Regions from separate parts of the Streptomyces sp. NPDC048419 genome, predicted to be linked through region 3. Evidence: riboswitches for the same ligand, from Rfam matches in the RefSeq annotation. Region 3 holds a riboswitch; each other region holds the start of a gene.

Region 1 (7,584 bases), on a different contig from region 3:
CGGGGAGGCGGCGCAGGAGGGTCTCCAGCGCGGTCCGGGCCTCCAGGCGGGCCAGGGGGGCGCCGAGGCAGTAGTGGATGCCGTGGCCGTAGCCGAGGTGCTGGTTGTCGCGGCGGGCGAGGTCGAGGGTGTCCGGCCCGGTGAAGCGGGCGGGGTCGCGGTCCGCCGCGGCAAGGACGACCAGGACGGGGTCGCCGGTGGCGATGGCCTGCCCGCCGATGGTGAGGGGCTCGGTGGCGAAGCGCCAGGTGGCCAGTTCCACCGGGCCGTCGTAGCGGAGCAGCTCCTCCAAACCGGTGTCGAGCAGCGCCGTCTCGCCGCGCTCGACCGACTCCTGGAGCCGGGCCCGCTGTCCGGGATTGCGCAGCAGCGCGTACATGCCGTTGCCGATGAGGTTGATGGTCGTCTCGAAGCCGGCGAAGAGAAGCACGAAGCACATCGCGGCGGCCTCGTTCTCGGTGAGGTGCTCGCCGTGGTCGGAGGCGCGGATGAGACCCGAGATCAGGTCCTCGCCGAGGTCGCCGCGCTTGCGGTGGATGAGCTCGGCGAGATAGCCGCGGATCTTCTTCACCGAGCGGGCCACCCCGCCGCGCGGCCCGCCGCCGTGCCGGATCATCATCCCCGCCCAGTCCCGGAAGTCGTCCTGGTCCTCGCGCGGGACGCCGAGCAGGTCGCAGATGGCGTAGATGGGGAGGGGGAAGGCGAACTCATGGATCAGGTCGGCCTCGCCCCGCGCCCCGAACCGGTCGATGAGACCGTCCGTCAACTCCTGCACCCGGGGCGTGAATTCCGCCACCCGGCGCGGGGTGAACGCCTTGGAGACGAGACGGCGCAGCCGGGTGTGGTCCGGCGGGTCGATGTTGAGCAGATGCGTCATCAGGTTGGCACTGCGCTCGCCCGGGATGCCGGTCCTGCTCTTGCCCTGCGCGTCCTCGGCGTGATGGTCGGGGTTCTTCGACAGCCGCCCGTCCGCGAGCGCCTGACGTGCGTCGGCGTAGCGGGTGACCAGCCAGGCCTCGACCCCGCTGGGCAGCTTCGTCCGGTGGACGGGGGCGTGCTCGCGCAGCCAGGCGTAGGCCGGATACGGGTCCGAGGCGAATTCCCAGGTGAAGAGTTCGGGGGCGGGGTTCGGGACGTTCACAGCACGACCGTATCGGCACCGGCCGGTGGCCGGACCACCGCGCGGAACCGGTCAAAGATGACACGCTTTCAACTATGTGATCTTCACGTGATCTACGCGGCATTAACTTGTGACAAGTGATCGTCAGCCGATACGTTCACCCACCAGTGCGCTGTGCCGATCACCATGCGCCGCGCCGGTCAATGCTGTCTCCGAAAGGCCCTTGCATGCTCTCCGGGAACGGTCGACACCGTCGCCCCCGCCAGGCTCCCGCCCTCATCGTCGCGGCCGGTGTGACCGGCTCCGCGATCGCCATCCCGCTCCTCGCCGCCTCCGGCGCGAGCGCCGCCGACGGCGGCAGCACGTGGGACAAGGTGGCGCAGTGCGAGACCGGCGGAGCCTGGAGCCAGGACAACGGCAACGGCCGCTACGGCGGCCTTCAGCTGACCCAGGACGACTGGGACAGGTACGGCGGTCTCGACTACGCCACCCGGCCCGACCTGGCCAGCCGCAACCAGCAGATCGCCGTCGCCCAGAAGGTCCTGGCGGACCAGGGCGTGGGCGCGTTCCACACCTGCGGGCTGACCACCGGGCTGAGCAAGGACTCGGACTCGGCGGACATCGACACCGGTGTGCTGGACGGCGGTTCCGATTCGTCCGACTCCTCCGGGACGTCCGGTTCCCTCGGTCTGTCCAACTCCTCGGGCAACTCGTCCGATGAGTCCTCTTCGTCGGATTCGTCTGGCGACTCGTCCGCGGACGAGTCCTCGAGCCCGTCCCCGTCGGCCTCCACCGACAAGACGGACAACTCCACCGAATCCGATGCATCCGCCTCGCCGTCCAAGTCTCCGCCCCATCGCGCCCCGAGCGCCTCGCAGGGGAGTGACAGCTCACCCACAGACCGGGCGAAGAGGGACGAGTCGGACAACTCCGAGCAGTCGGCGGGCTCTTGGAGCCTGGTCGACACCGGTGCGCTCGGCGGCGGCCGTCACCGTGGCGCGAGCGCCGACGAGGTGAAGGCCGACAGCCGGACGGGCGACACCTACACGGTCCACGCCGGCGACACTCTCGCGTCCATCGCCGACTCCCGTGACGTCAGCGGCGGATGGCGTGCGCTGTACGCCGAGAACAAGAAGGCCATCGGCGCCGACCCGAACCAGATCGTGGCCGGTCAGACCCTGCGACTCGGTAGCGAATAGGGCGAAAACCAACGGGAGTTCACGTCACACTTCGCTCGGTAATGTCCGGTTTGGTGAAAGTGTGGGATGAGTCTCAGAAGCCCTGATCGTCTTTGAATTTCCGCGGACCGCGTGTCTACGGTCTTCACCGCTCGTCAACACGAGCCCCGTCTGCCGCAACGCCGAATCCTGCCAGCGGCCGCACGGGAACAGTCGTCGCGTCAAGCGCCGTAGGCAGGAGCGGGGGACCCAAGGTAAGTGCCCCACCGGGAAGTTGCCGGTGGCGGCTTGGGGTGTAGCCGTGCCGAGCGAGAGCGAGGCGCGACCGGGCAACTCAACCGGCCCGAACCCGACAGCTCACCTCGCAGGCGTCGGTGAGGGGATCAACCATGCTGTTTTCCGGTCAGGGCAAGCACCGTCGTCCTTCCAAGGCCACCCGGGTCGCCGCGTTCGCCGGCATCACCGGTGTCGCCATCGCCGCCCCGCTGATGGCGGCCGGCAACGCCTCGGCCGCCACCGCCTCCGAGTGGGACAAGGTCGCCCAGTGCGAGTCCGGCGGCAACTGGTCCATCAACACCGGCAACGGCTACTACGGCGGTCTGCAGTTCTCCGCCTCCACCTGGGCCGCGTACGGCGGCACCGCCTACGCCCCGCAGGCCAACCAGGCCTCCAAGTCGGCGCAGATAGCCGTCGCCGAGAAGGTTCTCGCCGCGCAGGGCAAGGGTGCCTGGCCGGTCTGCGGCACGGGCCTGTCCGGCGCCGCCTACAACGGTGCCGCCGCCTCGAAGCCGAGCACCACCACCCACTCCGACTCGCAGGCCGCCTCCCGCTCCTCCGAGCGTCCGGCCGCGAAGTCGCAGAAGAGCCAGAAGACCGTCACCACCCCGACCGGCAAGAAGGTCAAGAAGGGCGACGGCGAGTACAAGGTCGTCAAGGGTGACACCCTGAGCACCATCGCCACGAAGCACCACGTCGCCGGTGGCTGGTCGAAGCTGTTCAAGCTGAACAAGGACATCGTCCAGAACGCCGACCTCATCTACCCGGGCCAGCAGCTGCACCTCAAGTGACAGCGGGCCGGTAGCCGGACCCCAGCGCCCTGACAGCCGTGTCCTCCAGCATGGAGGACACGTGAGGGTCCGCCCCCGTCCCCACGGTCTCCCCGCCTCGGTGCGTGTTCCCCCGTACGCACCGGGGCGGGGCTTTTTGTGCCCCGCGCGCGTGCTTCCGCGCCGGTTTTTGTTCCGTTCGGAAACAATTTACTCTCGGTTCTGCTCAAGGGGTGGGCGACCGGCTGGCCGATCGGCCTCGGGCGGTTAGGCTCGTCTCGCAGCGCCACCGCGCTACTGCCGTAGTCGCGTCACATCCATGAAGGAGATGCTCGTGCCGTCCATCGACGTCGTCGTAGCCCGGGAAATCCTGGACTCCCGAGGCAACCCCACGGTCGAGGTCGAGGTCGGCCTCGACGACGGCAGCACGGGTCGTGCCGCCGTCCCGTCCGGCGCCTCCACGGGTGCCTTCGAGGCCATCGAGCTCCGCGACGGCGACCCCAACCGCTACCAGGGCAAGGGCGTCGAGAAGGCCGTCCTCGCCGTGATCGAGCAGATCGGCCCGGAGCTGGTCGGCTACGACGCCACCGAGCAGCGCCTGATCGACCAGGCGATGTTCGACCTGGACGCCACCGACAACAAGGGCTCGCTCGGCGCCAACGCCATCCTCGGCGTCTCCCTCGCCGTGGCCCACGCCGCCTCCGAGGCCAGCGACCTGCCGCTCTTCCGCTACCTGGGCGGCCCGAACGCGCACCTGCTGCCGGTGCCGATGATGAACATCCTGAACGGTGGGTCGCACGCCGACTCGAACGTCGACATCCAGGAGTTCATGATCGCCCCGATCGGCGCGGAGTCCTTCTCCGAGGCGCTGCGCTGGGGCACCGAGGTCTACCACACCCTCAAGAAGGTGCTGAAGAGCAAGGGCCTGGCCACCGGCCTCGGCGACGAGGGCGGCTTCGCCCCGAACCTCGGCTCCAACCGCGAGGCCCTCGACCTCATCCTCGAGGCCATCAAGGAAGCCGGTTACGCCCCCGGCGAGCAGATCGCCCTCGCGCTCGACGTCGCCGCCTCCGAGTTCTACAAGGACGGCAAGTACCTCTTCGAGGGCAAGGAGCGCTCCGCCGCCGAGATGACGGAGTACTACGAGGAGCTCGTCGCGGCCTACCCGCTCGTCTCCGTCGAGGACCCGCTGTTCGAGGACGACTGGGCCGGCTGGAAGGTCCTCACGGACAAGCTCGGCGACAAGGTCCAGATCGTCGGCGACGACCTGTTCGTCACCAACCCGGAGCGCCTGGCCCGCGGCATCGACGACGGCGCCGCCAACGCGCTGCTCGTCAAGGTCAACCAGATCGGCTCGCTGACCGAGACCCTGGACGCCGTCGAGCTGGCCCAGCGCAACGGCTTCAAGTGCATGATGTCCCACCGCTCCGGCGAGACCGAGGACGTCACCATCGCCGACCTCGCGGTCGCCACCAACTGCGGCCAGATCAAGACCGGCGCCCCGGCCCGCTCCGAGCGCGTCGCCAAGTACAACCAGCTGCTGCGCATCGAGGAGATCCTGGACGACGCCGCGGTGTACGCCGGCCGCAGCGCCTTCCCCCGCTTCAAGGGCTGACCAACCTCCGGGCCTGACCAACTTCGAGGGCCCTTCGTGGTCAAGCCCGAGCCAGTCGTACGTACGTCCCCGTACCGGTCCCGTACCGTGTGCGGGGACGTACGCACGTGTGACCGGGAGGCGGGGACATGGCCGTGAAGGACCGGGACCGGTTCTCGACCGCGACCAGGATCAAGCTGCTCGGCGAGCAGACGGCGGCCCGTGTCTACCGTTCGCAGACCAAGCGGCAGGCCCGCCGCTCGCGCCTGACCGGTCGCGCGGCCCTGCTCGCCCTGGTCGTGTGCTCCCTGGTCGTGGCCCTCGCGTATCCCATAAGGCAGTACGTCTCCCAGCGCTCGGAGATCTCCGATCTCCAGCGGCAGAAGCAGCAGGCCCGCGAGCGGGTCGAGCAGCTGCGCGACCTCAAGGCGCGCTGGCAGGACGACTCCTACGCCGAGCAGCAGATCCGGCAGCGGCTGCACTACGTGATGCCGGGCGAGACGGGCTACGTCGTCATCGACCCGAACGCGGCCAAGCAGTCGCGGTCCGAGCTCGGGGCGGCGGACCGCCCCTGGTACACCAACGTCTGGGACGACGTCGACAAGTCGGACGCCTCCGGCCGGTGAACCGACGTCTCCGACCGGTGAACCGGTGCCTCCTGCCGGTGAACCGCTGAACAAGTAGAAAGACAGGCATGGAAACGCCCCCGCCGCCCACCCCGCGCACCGAGCCCACCGCCGCGGACGTCGAAGCGTTCAAGCAGCAGCTCGGGCGGCCGCCGCGCGGGCTGCGCGCCATCGCGCACCGCTGCCCCTGCGGACAGCCGGACGTCGTCGAGACCGCCCCGCGGCTGGCCGACGGCACGCCCTTCCCGACGACGTACTACCTGACCTGCCCGCGCGCCGCCTCCGCGATCGGTACGCTGGAGGCCAACGGCGTCATGAAGGAGATGACCGAGCGTCTGCAGACCGACCCGGAACTGGCCGCCGCCTACCGCGCCGCGCACGAGGACTACATCGCCCGCCGCGACGCCATCGAGGTCCTGGAGGGCTTCCCGAGCGCGGGCGGCATGCCGGACCGGGTGAAGTGCCTGCATGTGCTGGTCGGCCACTCCCTGGCCGCGGGCCCGGGCGTCAACCCGCTCGGCGACGAGGCCATCGCGATGCTGCCGGAGTGGTGGCGCAAGGGCCCGTGCGTGCAGCCGCTCGCCGCGCCCGACCCGGCGGACGAGCACCCCGGTGAGCAGGGCGAGGTGCAGGACCCCACCGCGATCCGCAGCGGCTTCTTCGCCGACGCTCCGATGGTGCCCGCCGGGTTCACCCGGGTCGCCGCCGTCGACTGCGGTACGAACTCCATCCGGCTGCTCGTCGCGGACGTGAACCCGGCCACCGGTGAACTGCTGGAGCTGGACCGGCGCATGACGATCGTGCGGCTCGGCCAGGACGTGGACCGCACCGGCCGGCTCGCCCCCGAGGCGCTGGAGCGCACCTTCGCCGCCTGCCGCCGGTACGCGGAGGTGATCCGCGAACTCGGCGCCGCCAAGGTCCGGTTCGTGGCCACCTCGGCCTCCCGGGACGCCTCGAACCGCGACGACTTCGTCCGCGGCGTCGTGGACATCCTCGGCGTCGAGCCGGAGGTCATCTCCGGCGAGCAGGAGGCGGAGTACTCCTTCACCGGCGCGACGAAGGAGCTGACCGGCAGCGACGAGATGGCCAGGCCGTACCTCGTCGTCGACATCGGCGGCGGCTCCACCGAGTTCGTCGTGGGCGACGACCATGTGCGCGGGGCGCGCTCGGTCGACGTCGGCTGCGTCCGGATGACCGAGCGCCACCTCGTCCGGGACGGCGCCGTCACCGACCCGCCCACCGAGGAGCAGATCGCGGCCATGCGGGCCGACATCGAGCGGGCCCTCGACCTCGCCGAGGAGACCGTCCCGCTGCGCGAGGCGCGCACGCTGGTCGGGCTCGCGGGCTCGGTCACCACCGTGTCGGCGATCGCGCAGGAGCTGCCCGAGTACGACTCCGAGCGCATCCACCACTCCCGGGTCCCGCGCGAGAAGGTCCGCGAGATCACCGAGTGGCTGCTGCACTCCACCCACGCCGAGCGTGCGGCCGTCCCCTCCATGCACCCGGGGCGCGTCGACGTCATCGCGGCGGGCGCCCTGGTGCTGCTCTCGATCATGGAGCGGACCGGCGCGGAGGAGGTCGTGGTCAGCGAGCACGACATCCTCGACGGCATCGCCTGGTCGGTGGCGTAGGTCTCCTTCGTTACTGATCAGTAGCTCTCGGACGAGCAGGTCGGATAGCGTATGAGCGTGCCCCGAGGGGCCTTGCGGGGCCTCTCGGCGACGCCCCGCCGACGAAGTTCGTGAAGTTCTTCACAAGGAAATCCGCCTCGTGGAAGCAGGAAAAGCGTTCCGCTTGAGCTTTTCGGGGGTCAACAGGCCCTTGAACGTGTTCAATCGGGGTGGATGAGGGCGCCCCGAGAGGGTCTTCCAAGGGTGTGTTTCGGAGGGCTCACGGCGGTCGCTCAGGGACGGAGAGCCAGCTCACGCGGCATTGACAACGGGACGTACCGCCCCGGCAATACCCGTCGCCCGACGGGTCGCGTCAGACGGGTCGCGGAGAATAACACACCCCCTGTCGA
Region 2 (7,584 bases), on a different contig from region 3:
GCGCCGGGGAGCGTCGGCCCCGCTCCCCACGCCGGACGGCGCCGCGCAGCTGCCGACCGAGACCAAGCCCCCGGTCGTCCTGCTGCACGGCTTCATCGACAACCGCTCGGTCTTCGTGCTGCTGCGCCGCAGCCTCGCCCAGCACGGCAGGCACCAGGTGGAGTCGCTCAACTACTCGCCGCTGACCTGCGACATCCGTACCGCGGCCGAACTGCTCGGCCGGCACATAGAGGAGATCTGCGAGCGCACCGGCAGCAGGCAGGTCGACATCGTCGGGCACAGCCTCGGCGGGCTGATCGCGCGGTACTACGCGCAGCGGCTCGGCGGCGACATCCGCGTCCGCACCCTGGTCACGCTGGGCACCCCGCACTCCGGCACCCGGGTGGTGCCGCTGGCCAACGCGCACCCGATCGTGCGCCAGATGCGCCCCGGCTCGGAGCTGCTCGAGGAGCTGACCCGGCCCGCACCCGGCTGCCGTACGCACTTCGTCAGCTTCTGGAGCGACCTCGACCACCTGATGGACCCGCTGGAGACCGCCTGTATCGATCACCCCGACCTGATGGTGCAGAACGTTCAGGTGAGCGGGATCGGGCATCTGGCCCTGCCGGTGCACCCCGCCGTCGCGACCGGGATACGCCAGGCCCTCGACGCCGAGCGAACGGGAGCCGAAGCCGCCGCCCACGCCGACGGCCTGACAGTGGCGTGACAGGCGCCCCTCAGAGACTTCACATCGAACAGCGCTCGAACACACGGCCAAGGCCGCGTCCGCACTCCGCCGAAACACGGCCGAATGCCCGTTTCCTGCGCGACCGAAACCAGTTGAAGATTGTCGCGCCCGTATACCGCCGGGTACAGTCGCCGCACTGCTCTGGCAGCCCCTGTTGTCGAGGCGAAAGAGAAGTTGGTGAACGACCGTCACCCGTCGGGGACCATGACCACCCCGACCCCGGCTTCCGATGCCGCCTCGGCGCACTTCGCGCCCTATGGCACGCAGGAGGCCCAGTACGGCGACTTCACCACGTACGGCGACTACGACGCCAACGGTTTTGCGACCGGCGGGCACCCGACCGCAACGGCGACCTTCGACGCCGACCCCCTCTTCGGTAGCCTCCCCGGCGACGGCACCGGCTCCTACGACGCGTCCCAGTGGGGCACGGGCCACCACCAGACCGTGCACTACGACGCGTACGCGGCCGGGCACCAGGCCGCATACGACACCGGCGCCTACGAGACGAACGCCTGGCCCGCCGGCTACCAGCAGCAGCCGCTCCCGGTGATCCCGGCGCAGTCCACCGGCCATGACGTCTCCGGCCAGTGGGATGCGAGCGCCTGGCTCCAGCCCGATCAGCAGGGCCACGCGGCCGACCAGACCCAGCAGTGGGAATGGGGCACGCAGACCTTCGAGACCGGCACGTACGACGCGACGCAGTGGAACTCCGCCGGCGAGCAGCCCGGAGAACCGTTCGACCAGCAGTCGACCACCGTCTTCGAGCAGACCGAGCCGGACGCGTACACGGGACAGGACGCGTACCCGAAGCAGGACGCGTACTCCGGCCAGGACCCGCATACCGACCACAGCCCGTACGGGGACCAGAGCCCGTACGAGGAACACGCCCAGGACGACGGCGAGTTGGGCTCCACCGGTGAACTCCCCGCCGTGGCACCGCTGCTGGACGACCAGGAAGAGGTCGTGCCGGTTCCGCCCTCGCGTGCCGCCGCGCGCAACGCGTCCCGTTCCCGCCGCCGCGCCCCCGCCAAGCGCTCCGCGCTGCTGACCATCGCCGTGCCCTCGGCCTGTGTGATGGGTGTGGCCGGTATCGCCGCCGCTTCCGTCGGCACCTTCAGCGAGGGCAAGGACACCGCCACGACCGCGTCGGACGCGCACGCGGTGAAGCCGTCCTCCGCCAACAACAAGCTGGACAGCCAGCTCCAGAGCCTGTCCGCGGGCGCCGACGACTTCGCCGACCGGGCCAGCCGCACGCAGGAGCGCATCGACCTCAAGGCCCAGCAGGCGGCCGACAAGAAGAAGGCGGCGGAGGAGGCGGCCCGCAAGGAGCGGCTGCGCCCCAAGTTCGTGCTGCCGGTGACCCAGAAGGGGCTCAGCGCCTACTTCGGCCAGGCCGGCATCAACTGGATGTCCGTGCACACCGGTATCGACTTCCCGGTCTCGTACGGCACGACGGTGATGGCCGCGACCGACGGCACCGTCCGTACGCAGTGGAACAGCGCGTACGGGAACATGCTGATACTGACCGCGAAGGACGGCACGGAGACGTGGTACTGCCACCTCTCCAGCTACCGCGTCTCCTCCGGCACGGAGGTGAAGGCCGGCACGCCGATCGCGTACTCCGGCAACTCGGGCAACTCGACCGGCCCGCACCTGCACTTCGAGGTCCGGCCGGGCGGCGGTGCGGCGGTCGACCCGCTGCCGTGGCTGCGCAGCCACGGGCTCGACCCGACGTAGACCTGATGAACTTCCCTGCGAGCCCCCGCCCTTGAGCGGGGGCTCACCTGCGAGCGCCTACAGCTTCTCCACCGGTGCGTACCGCAGCAGCAGCCGCTTCGGTTTCGTGTCGCCGAAGTCGATCGTCGCCTCGGCGTTCCCACCCGTGCCCTTCACGGCGACGACCGTGCCGAGCCCGAACTGGTCGTGGGTGACCCGGTCGCCGACGGCCAGCGAGACCACCGGCTTGTCGGAGGCGCGGCTGGTGGCGAAGCCGGACGCGCCCGAGGCCGAGGAGCGCGAGCGGGAGGACGACAGGGAGGCGGCCACACCGGACGCCGGGCCGGAGGAGACCGGTGACGTGGCGCCCGTCCGCTTCCAGTCGACGTGCTGGGCCGGGATCTCCTCCAGGAACCGGGAGGGCGGGTTGTAGGACGGCTGGCCCCAGGCGCTGCGCAGCGACGACCGGGTCAGATACAGCCGTTCACGCGCGCGCGTGATGCCGACGTAGGCGAGCCGGCGCTCCTCCTCCAGCTCCTTGGTCTGGCCGAGGGCGCGCATGTGCGGGAAGACGCCGTCCTCCATGCCGGTCAGGAAGACGACCGGGAACTCGAGGCCCTTGGCGGTGTGCAGGGTCATCAGGGTGATGACTCCGGAGCCGTCCTCCTCCTCGTCCGGGATCTGGTCGGAGTCGGCGACCAGCGCGACCCTCTCCAGGAAGTCGGAGAGCCCGGGGGGCTCCTCGCCCTCGCCCGCCTCCTGCTCGAACTCCAGGGCCACGGCCGCGAGTTCCTGGAGGTTCTCGATACGGGTCTTGTCCTGCGGGTCGGTCGACGCCTGCAACTCGGCCAGGTAGCCGGTCCGTTCGAGGATCGCCTCCAGGACGGTCGCCGGGCCCGCGCCGGACTCGACGATCGTACGGAGGTCCTCCATCAGCGTGTTGAACTTCTTGACGGCGTTGGCGGAGCGCGCCGCCATGCCGTACGCCTCGTCGACGCGGCGCAGCGCCTGCGGGAAGCTGATCTTCTCCCGCTGGGAGAGGGCGTCGATCATCGCCTCCGCTCGCTCGCCGATGCCGCGCTTGGGGACGTTCAGGATGCGGCGCAGCGGGACCGAGTCCTCCGGGTTGGCCAGCACGCGCAGGTAGGCCAGGACGTCCCGGACCTCCTTGCGCTCGTAGAAGCGGACGCCGCCGACGACCTTGTAGGGCAGGCCGACGCGGATGAAGACCTCTTCGAAGACACGGGACTGGGCGTTCGTGCGGTAGAAGACGGCGACGTCGCCGGCCTTCGCGTCGCCCGCGTCCGTGAGACGGTCTATCTCGTCGGCGACGAACTGGGCCTCGTCGTGCTCGGTGTCGGCGACGTAGCCCGTGATGCGCGCGCCCGCGCCCGCGTTGGTCCACAGGTTCTTGGGGCGGCGGGACTCGTTGCGCTCGATGACCGCGTTGGCCGCGGTCAGGATGGTCTGCGTGGAGCGGTAGTTCTGCTCCAGCAGGATCGTCGTCGCGTCCGGGTAGTCCTCCTCGAACTGGAGGATGTTGCGGATCGTCGCCCCGCGGAAGGCGTAGATGGACTGGTCGGCGTCGCCCACGACGCACAGTTCGGCGGGCGCCAGGTCGTACTCGTTGGGCGGTACGTCCTCGTCGTGGGCCGCCGTGCCCACGAGTTCGCGCACCAGCGCGTACTGGGCGTGGTTGGTGTCCTGGTACTCGTCGACGAGGACGTGCCGGAAGCGGCGGCGGTAGTGCTCGGCGACGTCCGGGAAGGCGCGCAGCAGATTGACCGTGGTCATGATCAGGTCGTCGAAGTCGAGGGCGTTCGCCTCGCGCAGCCGCGACTGGTACATGGCGTAGGCCTGGGCGAGGGTCTTCTCGAACCCTCCCCCGGAGCCGATAGCCTGGGAGGCGCCCCCAGCGGCCTGCGCGGCGAAGTCCTCCTCGTCGATCAGCTCGTTCTTCAGGTTGCTGATCTTGGCACTGAAGGACTTCGGCGGGTAGCGCTTGGGGTCGAGGTCCAGGTCACGGCAGACCAGGGCCATCAGGCGCTTGGAGTCGGCGGCGTCGTAGATCGAGAACGACGACGTGAAGCCGAGCTTCTTCGACTCGCGGCGCAGGATGCGCACGCACGCGCTGTGGAAGGTCATCACCCACATCGCGTTCGCGCGCGGGCCGACGAGGTGCTCGACGCGCTCCTTCATCTCGCCCGCGGCCTTGTTGGTGAAGGTGATCGCGAGGACCTGGCCCGGGTGCACGTTCCGCTCGGCGAGCAGGTGGGCGATGCGGTGGGTGAGCACACGGGTCTTGCCGGAGCCGGCACCGGCCACGATGAGCAGGGGCGTGCCGGAGTGGACGACGGCCGCGCGCTGGTTCTCGTTCAGCCCGTCCAGCAGGGCGGCCGCGTCGATCGCCGGACGCGGGGCGCCGTCGCGGTAGTAGGAGTCCCGGTCCGGCGGCACGTCGAACTTCCCACCGAACAGATCGTCCGGAACCGGCTCCGGTACATGATCGTCCTCGGGCGGCGGCGGGGGCTCCCCCTCGTGCCCGCGAGGGGCTTTGAGGTCCGCCAGGAAGCTGTCGTCAAAGAGGCTGCTCATCGCCTTCCGAGTCTAGGGCGCCTCACTGACAGCCCGCCGCCACCCCGGGAACTTCGCCGGATCGGTGAGATGGCGTGCCCGGAAGCCGCCCCGTGGCCTGCTGCCGTCCAGGGCCGCATCGTCACGTTCCGCAATCACTCGAGGGCAGTCCGCAATGCCCCGCACCTGACCGCGACCGGCCGGAAGTCAGCTCCCGGAACCGGGCACACAACACCAGTCCGGCCAGAATCGGCACGCATCCGCGCAGATCGTTCCGGAAGGACCGCGCCCGGTGACGCCTCGACCAAAGGTCACGAAAATGTATCGGGCATATCGAACATCAACCTTCACAGGGGTCACACGAGTTGGCTACGGTTCCGGGCAGGCCGTACGACCCCCACCGGCGAACGTCGCCGGGCCGCGCGGCCTCCGCCGAATCCGGCGCGCCACCGCGTATCCGGAACCGGGGACCCACCGTTCCCGGGGTGAATCGGTCCGACTCCCGCACAGGGCCCGGACCGTAGGGCAAGCCTTCCGAACCACCCGCCCGAACCCGACAGCTAACCCGGTAGGCGGAACGTGGAAGGAGTCGCCTCCCTTGGCGTCGCACCGCAAGTCGCGCCCCTCAGGTTCACGCGTCGCAGGCATACGCACACCCGCTCTCGCCACGGCCGCGCTCACCTCCGTGGCCCTGCTGTCCCAGTCGGCCAACGCCGCCCCCGTGGCCGACGGCAAGCCGAGCGTGGAGGAGGTCGAGAAGAAGGTCGACGACCTCTACCGTCAGGCGGAATCGGCCACCGAGAAGTACAACGCGGCCAAGGAGAAGACCACGACGCAGCGCAAGCGCGTGGACACCCTCCTCACCGACGTCGCCGAGCGCACCCAGAAGCTCAACGACGAGCGCGAGCAGCTCGGCACGTTCGCCGCGGCCCAGTACCGCACCGGCGCCGCCGCGCCCGACACGGCGACCTTCCTGCTCGCCGACTCCCCGCAGGACTACTTCGACCAGACGCAGCTGATGGGGCGTATGACCTCCCGTCAGAAGAGCGCGGTCGACGACTACTTCACCGAGCAGTCCGCGACGATGAAGAAGCGCCAGGAGGCGTCCAAGGACCTCCAGACGCTCACCGCGACGCAGGACGACCTGCGGACGGCCAAGTCCACGGTGCAGAAGAAGCTCTCCGACGCGCGTGAGCTGCTGTCGAAGCTGAACGCCGAGGAGAAGGCGCGGCTCGCGGCGATCCAGAAGCAGAAGGAAGAGGAGGCCGCCCGCCAGGCGGCCGAGCTGGCCAGGAAGCAGGCGGCCGCGCAGAAGGCCAAGGAGGAGGCCGCGGCCAAGGCGAGCAGCTCCACCTCCGGCTCGTCCTCGGACTCGGGCTCCACATCCACCTCCACCAGCGACTCCACGTACGCCACCAAGGCCGCGAAGACGCTCGCCTTCGCCCGTGCGCAGATGGGCAAGCCGTACGTCTGGGGCGCCACCGGCCCCGACTCCTACGACTGCTCCGGCCTCACCCAGGCCGCCTGGAAGGCCGCCGGCGTCAGCCTCCCGCGCACCACCTACGACCAGGTCGACGCCGGCACCACGGTCTCCCTCACCGACGCCCAGCCGGGCGACCTGATCTTCTTCTACGACGACATCAGCCACGTCGGCATCTACATCGGCAACGGCATGATGATCCACGCCCCGAAGCCCGGCGCGTACGTCCGCGAGGAGTCGATCTACTACGCCGGCTCGTCGATCATCCACAGCGTGGTGCGGCCGGCCTGAGACACGCGCGGGGCACTCCCCCGCGCGTAAATTTGCCGCGCCCGCGCGCGTGCCCCGCCCGCAACACCTCTCGCGCTCCCTAGCATCGGCCCCATGTCCGGACCGACCTCCTTCCGCGCCTGGTGGGCGCAGCGTCCGCCGGCGGCGGGCGCCGCCGTGATGGCCACCGGCATCGTGTCGGTCGGTCTGTATCTGACGGAGCACGCGGTGCTGTCGCGGATCGCCCTGGTCCTGGCCTGTGCGGCCTGGGTGGGTCTGGCGGCGGACTTCGGCATGCGCCTGGTGCGGGACCGGGAGAGGTGGTGGGCGGACGCGCGCAGGCCGCAGTCGCTCACCGCCGTCGCGGCGACCGCCGTACTCGGGGCCCGGTTCTCCCTGGCCGGCCGGCCGACCCTGGCCGAGGCCCTGCTCGCGCTGGCGGCCGTGCTGTGGCCGGTGCTGCTCGTCGAGGTCGTACGGAACTGGCAGCGCCGTATGCCGGGATCGGTGTTCCTGTGCTGCGTGGCCACGCAGGGGCTCGCGGTGCTCGGCGCCACGCTCGCCGGGGCCGAGGCGACGGCATGGCTCGCGCACACGGCGCTCGTGCTGTTCGGACTCGGGCTCGTCCTGTACTGCGTCGCGCTGACCCGCTTCGACCTGGGGCAGGTGACGGAGGGGCGTGGGGACCACTGGGTGGCGGGCGGTGCGCTCGCCATCTCTTCGCTCGCCGGGTCCAAGCTCCTCGCCGCGGACAGTGCGCGCCTGTACCTGTGGAACGACGACGACCGCGGCGTCCTGCGCTCAATCACGGCGGCCC
Region 3 (7,584 bases):
ATGAGCAGTCAGTAGTGCGGGAGTGTGGCCCCGGCCGCGCGGGGGTGTCAAGAGGTCGTCTGGGGCGGCGGCGCCCGGCGTCGGTAGGGTCGGGCGTCATGACCGTTCAACTGTGCGTTCTGCTGTGGTCGCGGCCGGGTGCCGCAAAGGCTCTGGCCGCCTACGAGGACAGGGTGCTGGCCCTGCTGGGCGAGCACGACGGCCGGCTGGTGCAGCGCGCCCGGGCCGACGGGGCCGACGGCCGGCCGGACGAGATCCAGCTCATCGAGTTCGCCTCGCAGGCCGGCTACGACGGCTACATGGCCGACGCACGCCGCACCGCGCTGGCCGCCGAGCGCGACGCGGCGGTCGCACGGACCGATCTGTACCCGGTGGAACTCGCCAAGTGACGGCCTGGCCCGGCACCGCACGCGGCAACGGAATAGGGTGACCGCGTGGCGAGAGTGCGGTTGAGCGTGGCCGAGCGGCGTGAGGAACTGCTGCGGGCAGCCATCGAGCAGATCGAGGCGCGGGGCGTGGCGGCGGTCAGGATCGCCGACGTGGCCTCCGCTCTCGGCGTGAGCAACGCCCTGGTGCTGTACCACTTCTCGACGAAGGAGAAGCTGGTCGCCGCCGCGTTCACGTTCGCGGCCGAGGACGACCTCGCCCATCTGCGCAAGCTGCTCGGCCGCCGTACGACGGCCCTGCGGCGACTGCGCTCGGCGGTGCGCTGGTACGCGCCGACGGGCCAGGCCAAGGGCTGGCGGCTGTGGATCGAGGGCTGGGCGGCGGCGCTGCGCGAGACAGCGCTGCAGGACGTCACGCGCGATCTCGACAAGCAGTGGAAGGCGGCGCTCGCCGAGGTGATCGCCGAGGGCGTGGCCGCCGACGAGTTCCGCTGCCCGGACCCGCACGGCGCGGCCCTGCGCCTGACGGCCCTGCTCGACGGGCTCGCCGTGCAGATGACGTCGTACGCCGGTGCGATCTCCCGCGCGCGGGCGCAGGAGTGGGTGGACGAGGCCCTGGCGCGCGAACTGGGCCTGGAGCGGAAGGCGTTGACGGCCTCCGAGCGCTGAGCCCCCGCCCGGGGCGGGGGCTCAGGTCACCCTGGTCGGCCTCCGCGGCCTCAAGCCACCTTGGAGATCCGCATCTTGATGTCGTTCGGCGACAGCGTCCCCTTGGCCGTGACGTGGTCCCCGGAGGACTCGCCGCGCAGCCGGCGGCCGATCCAGGGCACCAGGTACTCGCGCGCCCAGTGCACGTCGTCCCGGCGGATCTCCAGGGCGCCGCGGTGCGGGAGCGGCGGCCAGGGCTGGTCCGGGTCGGCCGGCACCTGAAGGCCGAGGACCTGCCCGGCCCGCAGCGCCACGCGCGTGTGCCCCTCGGGCGAGAGGTGGAGCCGGTCGCCGTCCCAGGCCCGGCGATCCTGCACGGTCTTGAGGGACCACAGGTCGAGCACCGGACAGCCGTAGCGGTCCGCGATGGCCCGGACATGGCCGTTGTAGGTGGCGATCTTGCCGCGCAGGTGCTTGAGCACGGGGACGCCCCGGGTGTCGAACCCGGTCGTCACCATGACGGTGCCGGCGACGTCGGTGAGCCGGACGACGGCCCGCTCGAAGCGCTCGGCGACCTCGTCGGGGTCGGTGCCGGGCCGGATGATGTCGTTGCCGCCCGCGCAGAAGGAGATCAGTTCCGGCTTCAGGGCGATCGCCTGGGGCACCTGGTCCGCCACGATCTGGTCGAGCAGTTTCCCGCGCACCGCCAGGTTCGTGTAGCCGAAGTCGCCCTCGGGTCGGCGGTCCGCGAGGAGCACCGCGAAACGGTCGGCCCAGCCGACGAACGCCCCGTCGGGGCCGGGGTCGCCGACGCCCTCGGTGAAGCTGTCCCCCACCGCAACGTACGACCCGATCACTGCTCTGCTGTCACTCTTCGAATCGTCTGCCACATCGACCGATGATCCACCTTCGAATGTGACCTACGCGACCGTAAGAAAGCGTCAGAAGGGCTTGACGGGCGGTGAGATAAGACACTTCTAAAGTGTTCGCCAAGCTCGGAATAACCACCTGGCCGGCGCTGTTGCCGTCTCAACTGCCGCACCTGTGCGCGGACATACCGAAGGCCGGACCCGGGGATCGAGGGTCCGGCCTTCGGTGGCGTGTCAGGCAGGTTGCCGCCGGGGGGTCAGCCGACGGTGACGCCCTTCGAGCGGAGGTAGGAGACCGGGTCCACGTCGGAGCCGTAGTTCGGCGTGGTGCGGATCTCGAAGTGCAGGTGCGGGCCGGTCACGTTGCCGGTCGCGCCGGAGAGGCCGAGCTGCTGTCCCGCGGTCACGGCCTGGCCGGCCGAGACGGATATCTGGGACAGGTGGCCGTACTGCGCGTAGTGGCCGTCGGCCAGCTTGATGATGACCTGGTTGCCGTACGCACCGCCCCAGCCGGCGGAGACGACCGTGCCGGTGCCGACCGCCTTGACGGTGGTGCCGGTCGGGACGACGAAGTCGACGCCGGTGTGGTAGCCGCTGGACCACATGCTGCCGGCCACCTTGTAGCCGGTGCCGATGGCGGAGCTGTTCACCGGGAGGGTGAAGCCGCTGCCGGTGGTCTCGGAGGCCTGCGTCGCGGTGGTCTTCTTCACCGTCGACTTCTTGACGGCCGACTTCTTGACGGCTGGCTTCTTGGCCGAGGCCTTCGGGGCGGCCGAGGACTTGGTGGCGTCCGGAGCGGCCTTCTTGCCGAGCGTGAGCTTCAGGCCCGGGTGGATCAGCGACGGGTCGTCGCCGACGGCCTGGCGGTTGTCCGAGTAGACCTTCTTCCAGCCACCGGCCACGTGCTGCTCATCGGCGATCTTCGAGAGATAGTCGCCGGACCGTACCGAATAGGTCCGAACGCCGTTGTGATTCACGGCACTCTTCTTCTCGGTGGCCTTCTTCTCGGCACCCGGAAGGGACTGGACGGCCTTTTGCGAAACCGACTGGGAAACGGAGTCCGCAGTGGCGGCGTGGGCGCCGGTGGCACCCATCAGCGGGAGCGCGAGCGCGGCGCCACCGGTTCCGGCTACGGCGATGGTGCGGGTGAAGCGCAGGGACTTCGGACGGCGGTGCTTACCCTTCGCGGGCATGACGAATTCCTCTCCGGCGCCTACGAGGTGAGCTGTCGGGTGCGGACTGGAGATGCCCGGCCGCGCGTTTGACGCGGCTTTACCCCAAGCCGTTCCGGGAACCGGAACAGGCGGTCATACCTGTGGGTCCCCCGTTCCTGCCGTTCACGGGTGAGTTGTGCGGGCACCGGGCAGCGGCAGGATTGGGCGTCCGTCCGGATCGGTGGCGAACGTAAGCGACGAAGACGCAAAGGGACAAGTGACGGTTCCCTGTGAAAGCGTTTCTGTTGATCCTTAATGGGAAATAGTGGTGACCCTGCGTGGATTACGGGAGCGTCTTCCCGTCGAATTCCCTTGTGAAGCACGTGAATTACGTGAACATGACGGACCACGTTCGGTCACGGATATGACGCTCCTCACGCGCCTTCCCGCCAGGAGGCCTTATTCCGGAGCGAGTTACACCAATGCCCCAATACGGACACAACGCTCACATGCGGCGCAGCCGGAAGACCGCCGCGTCGAGATCGCCTCGCAGGCCGGTGCGCAATCCGTGATGCAGAAGTACGGCACCTCTATGGATTTCGCCCGTTTCAGGGCATTCGTACGAGGCTGCCGGGTCGAGACCCTTCAGCCGCAGCGCGGGCACGGGCTCGCCGTAGCTCTGCGCCTGGAGCCAGGCGAGGACGACCGCCTCGTCCCCGCGCACGTACTGCACCGCGCTCAGCCCGCCCGTCGGCGGCCGCAGCCGGTACAGGTCGCCGTGCTGCACCAGAGGGCGGATCTCCTTGTAGAGGGCGACCCACTCCCCCGCCTCGGCCAGCTCCTCCTCGCTCCAGCGGGTGAGGTCGCCGCCGACGCCGAGCACGCCGGCCATGGAGCTGACGAAGCGGAAGCGCAGCGAGCTCACTCGGCCGTTGAGCTGGGTGTTGGGACTGTCGGTCACCCAGGCGGCCATCACGCGCGCGGGGTGGATCTGGCTGAAGCCGTGCTGGATGGCGAGCCGGTCGAGCGGGTCGGTGTTGTCGGACGTCCACACCTGGTCCGTGCGGCTCATGATCCCGAGGTCGATGCGGCCGCCGCCGCCCGAGCACGACTCGAAGGCGACACCGGGGTGGGCCGCGCGCAGCCGGTCCAACAGCGCGTACAGGGCGTGGACATGGTCGGTCCACAGCCGCTGCGGATAGGGCTCGCCGGGCCAGCCCGCATCGGTGAAGGCGCGGTTGAAGTCCCACTTCACGTAGTCGATCGGGGCACTGGAGAGCAGCGTGTCGAGCTGCTGCCACAGATAGTCCTGGACGTCCTCGCGGGCCAGGTTCAGTACGAGCTGATTGCGCAGTTCCGTCCTCTTTCGTCCCGCTTGGAACTGGACCCAGTCGGGGTGCTCGCGGTACAGGTCGCTGTCCGGGTTGACCATCTCGGGCTCGACCCAGATGCCGAACTGCATGCCGAGGGAGTGCACATGATCCGCCAGGGGCTTCAGCCCCTTCGGGAAGCGGTCGGGGTTGGGCGTCCAGTCGCCGAGTCCGGCCCGGTCGCTGGTGCGTCTGCCGAACCAGCCGTCGTCGACGACGAACAGCTCGACGCCGATCGCGGCGGCCCGCCGGGCGAGGGCGGACTGCTGCTCCTCGGAGATGTCGAACTCCGTGGCCTCCCAGGAGTTGAACAGCACCGGCCGGTCCCGGTCCGCGTGCGGGATCACGTACGCGCGCTGGTAGGCGTGCCAGGCGCGGCTCGCACCCCCGAAGCCGCCGTCGCTCCACAGGCCGGCGAAGACAGGTGTCGTGTACGACTGTCCCGACTCCAGACGCAGCAGTCCGGAGTCGTCGTGCCCGGCACCGCCGGTGATCTGCACGCGCGCGTCCGGCAGCTGTGCCACGGCTATCCGCCAGGAGCCGGACCAGCCGAGCGCGCAGCCGTAGACCTCGCCGTGCTCCTCGGTCGCATCGGTGTCGAGGGCGACCCAGGGCAGATGCTGGTGCCCGGTGTGGCCGCGGCGGCTGCCGACGACCTTCTCGCCGTAGGTGAGGGGCGAGGCGGCCGGCCGGGACTCGGCGGCCCAGCGCCCATGCAGCTGTGACAGCCGCCAGCCCACACGCTCGGGAAGGGTCCAGGTCGCCGCATCGGCCCGCAGCAGCTCCAGCGCGGGCCCCTCGTTGCCGAGGCTCACCCAGCGCTCCACGACGTCGTGCCGGATCCGGTAGTGCAGCGTGATCGTCAGCCCGCCGTCGCGGAAGCGCAGCCGCAGCCCGCCGTCGGCGCCGGGCTCGGAGTCGTGGGCCTCGAAGTGCCACTCCGTTCCGCGCCGCTCCTCGGTGCGGACCGACAGGGCGGGACGCACGAAGCGGGGGCCGCCCTCGACCGGGTACTCCTCGCGTCCGTCGAGCGGGGACTCGAAGGGCCAGTAGTCGGGCAGCGGGCGCACGGCGAGGGCCTCGGCGTCGGCGAGCGTGATCCTCGGGCCCCAGTGCAGATGCAGCAGCTCGTCGTCCTCGGTGAGGTGCACGGCGTAACTGCTCGCCGGCCCGCTCAGGAGCCACGTACGGCCGTTGTCGGCGATCTCCAGCATTCCAGCCCCCACACATCCGAACAGGTGCGCTCAATTGCCAACATCATCAAGGGCGGTGAGGCCTGGTCGCAACGCCTGTGGACAACTCATTGCCTCAGGAATCCATGTCGTATGGTCGACTGAGCGCCCGTCGACGAGTCGCGCCGTTCGGGTGGAGTGGGAGGAGCACCCGTGACGCAGCAGATTCCGTCGACCGAACCCGAGCTCGCCGGTGTCCGCAATTTCCGTGACGTCGGCGGGCTCCCGACCACGGACGGACGGCGGGTGCGGCGCGGAGTGCTGTTCCGCAGCGGCCACCTCGCCCACGCGACCGACGAGGACGCCGCCTTCCTGTCCTCCCTGGGCCTGCACACGATCTTCGACTTCCGTAACGCGGCGGACCAGAAGCTGGAGGGCCCGGACGTCGAGCTGCCGGGTGTCCTCAATGTGAACCTGCCGCTGACCGACCCGGCCGACGGCGCCGAGTTCTGGCAGATGGTCCGTGACGGAGAGATCGAGCAGCTGCGCGGCATCCTCGGCGACGGCCAGGCCGCCGGCCGGATGATCTCCTCCTACCGCACGATCATCAAGGAGCGCACCACCGAGCACGCACGCGTGCTGCGCTCGCTCGCCGGGGACAGCGTGCCCGCGCTGATGCACTGCGCCGCCGGCAAGGACCGCGCGGGTCTGTCCATCGCCGTGACGCTGCTCGCCCTGGGCGTCGAGCGCGAGGCCATCGTCACGGACTACCTGGAGTCCAACGCCAAGCACCGCCGCTACAAGGTGCACCGCAGCAGCTCCTCCGGCGCGGGCTACGCGCCCGAGGTGATGGAGCTGCTCAGCCCCCTGTTCGAGGCCCGCGCCGAGTATCTGGCGGCGGCCTTCGAGACGATCGAGCAGACCTGGGGCGACGTCGACACCTACCTGGAGCAGGGACTCGGTCTCACTCCGGAGCTGCGCGCGAGCCTGCGCGAGCGCCTGCTGGACTGAGCCGGGCCGCCCTTCGCGGACGGGCCCCTCCCCTGTGGCGCCCTACCTCACGCCGTAGTGCCCTACTTCGCACCGATCTCGAACAGCAGGTAGATGAAGGCCGCGAAGAGGTGCCCCACCGCGATGTAGATGATCAGGCGCACCCACAGGGCGCGGGGGAACTTCTCCTCCATGTTGCTGTTGCTCATGGCATGTCTCCGGTGATCGGGCCCAGGCACAACGTGGCCGTGGGACTCTGCAGCAAGGTGTGGACGAACAGGAGCTCGACGCCGTCGGGATCCTGGGCGGCGATCCGGTGCGGCGTCAGCGATCGAAGTGCGCGCTGTCACCGGGGCCCAGCAGATGGGTGGCGTCCCCCAGACGCAGACGCAACCGCCCCTTGAGGACGTACAGCCACTCCTCACCGGGGTGCACACGCACGATGTCGCCCTGCGAGCCGTGCGGCACATGCACGCGCAGGGCCTGCATCCCGCGGCCGGAGGCACCGGCCTGCCAGTAGGTCCAGCCGCCCGCGGCGGTCGGCTCCATGTCGCCCGCGCGCACGACGGCGTCCCGCTCCGCGACCGTCTCTCCCAGCAGGTCCGAGACCGTCGTACCGTAGATGCGGGCGAGGGCGAGCAGTACCGGCAGCGAAGGCTGGCGCTGCCCGGTCTCCAGCCGGGAGAGATGGGCCGGCGACAGCCCGGCCGTGCGGGCCGCGGCTTCCAGGGTGAGGGAGGCCCGGCGGCGCAGCGCGCGGAGCTGGGGTGCGACGGCAGGCAGGACTTCCTCCGGCCCGGCCGGGTCGCCGCCCGGCGGGGCGGGTTCAGGCTCGGTCTCGGGAGAGCTCATGCTCTCCATTCAGCCGCAGCTTTGCCTCTGCGGCAAATTTCTTGCCTCAGAGGCAAAAGCCTTAGCATCGGCGCTGCGGCGCTACCGGTTGGCCACCGCCTGCTTCATCAGTGTCTTGCCGAAGTCCCACATCAGGGTGCCAC

Evidence for each region. Region 3 has a riboswitch for cyclic di-AMP ahead of ACGFYN_RS29695 (peptidoglycan DD-metalloendopeptidase family protein). Riboswitches for the same ligand answer to the same signal wherever they lie in the genome.
Region 1: linked by a shared signal. The riboswitch ahead of ACGFYN_RS27660 (transglycosylase family protein) and the one ahead of ACGFYN_RS29695 (peptidoglycan DD-metalloendopeptidase family protein) in region 3 are both predicted to bind cyclic di-AMP.
Region 2: linked by a shared signal. The riboswitch ahead of ACGFYN_RS04300 (NlpC/P60 family protein) and the one ahead of ACGFYN_RS29695 (peptidoglycan DD-metalloendopeptidase family protein) in region 3 are both predicted to bind cyclic di-AMP.

The regions. Positions count from the first base shown of each region.
Region 1 covers NZ_JBICXT010000014.1:150,082-157,665, forward strand. Annotated here, with positions in the region: gene ACGFYN_RS27650 (cytochrome P450) at 1-1,141, opposite strand, end outside; gene ACGFYN_RS27655 (transglycosylase family protein) at 1,348-2,319, shown strand; cyclic di-AMP (ydaO/yuaA leader) riboswitch at 2,515-2,684, shown strand; gene ACGFYN_RS27660 (transglycosylase family protein) at 2,688-3,365, shown strand; gene eno (phosphopyruvate hydratase) at 3,673-4,959, shown strand; gene ACGFYN_RS27670 (septum formation initiator family protein) at 5,088-5,564, shown strand; partial or broken gene ACGFYN_RS27675 (DUF501 domain-containing protein) at 5,633-6,034, shown strand; gene ACGFYN_RS27680 (exopolyphosphatase) at 6,239-7,195, shown strand.
Region 2 covers NZ_JBICXT010000002.1:75,671-83,254, reverse strand. Annotated here, with positions in the region: gene ACGFYN_RS04315 (lipase family alpha/beta hydrolase) at 1-706, shown strand, start outside; gene ACGFYN_RS04310 (M23 family metallopeptidase) at 932-2,464, shown strand; gene pcrA (DNA helicase PcrA) at 2,522-5,038, opposite strand; cyclic di-AMP (ydaO/yuaA leader) riboswitch at 5,438-5,608, shown strand; gene ACGFYN_RS04300 (NlpC/P60 family protein) at 5,616-6,788, shown strand; gene ACGFYN_RS04295 (tellurite resistance/C4-dicarboxylate transporter family protein) at 6,882-7,584, shown strand, end outside.
Region 3 covers NZ_JBICXT010000016.1:72,198-79,781, reverse strand. Annotated here, with positions in the region: gene ACGFYN_RS29710 (hypothetical protein) at 99-389, shown strand; gene ACGFYN_RS29705 (TetR/AcrR family transcriptional regulator) at 435-1,055, shown strand; gene ACGFYN_RS29700 (SGNH/GDSL hydrolase family protein) at 1,106-1,891, opposite strand; gene ACGFYN_RS29695 (peptidoglycan DD-metalloendopeptidase family protein) at 2,161-3,096, opposite strand; cyclic di-AMP (ydaO/yuaA leader) riboswitch at 3,101-3,285, opposite strand; gene ACGFYN_RS29690 (alpha-galactosidase) at 3,563-5,641, opposite strand; gene ACGFYN_RS29685 (tyrosine-protein phosphatase) at 5,813-6,610, shown strand; gene ACGFYN_RS29680 (DUF6126 family protein) at 6,673-6,798, opposite strand; partial or broken gene ACGFYN_RS29675 (helix-turn-helix domain-containing protein) at 6,795-7,441, opposite strand; gene ACGFYN_RS29670 (aspartate aminotransferase family protein) at 7,523-7,584, opposite strand, start outside.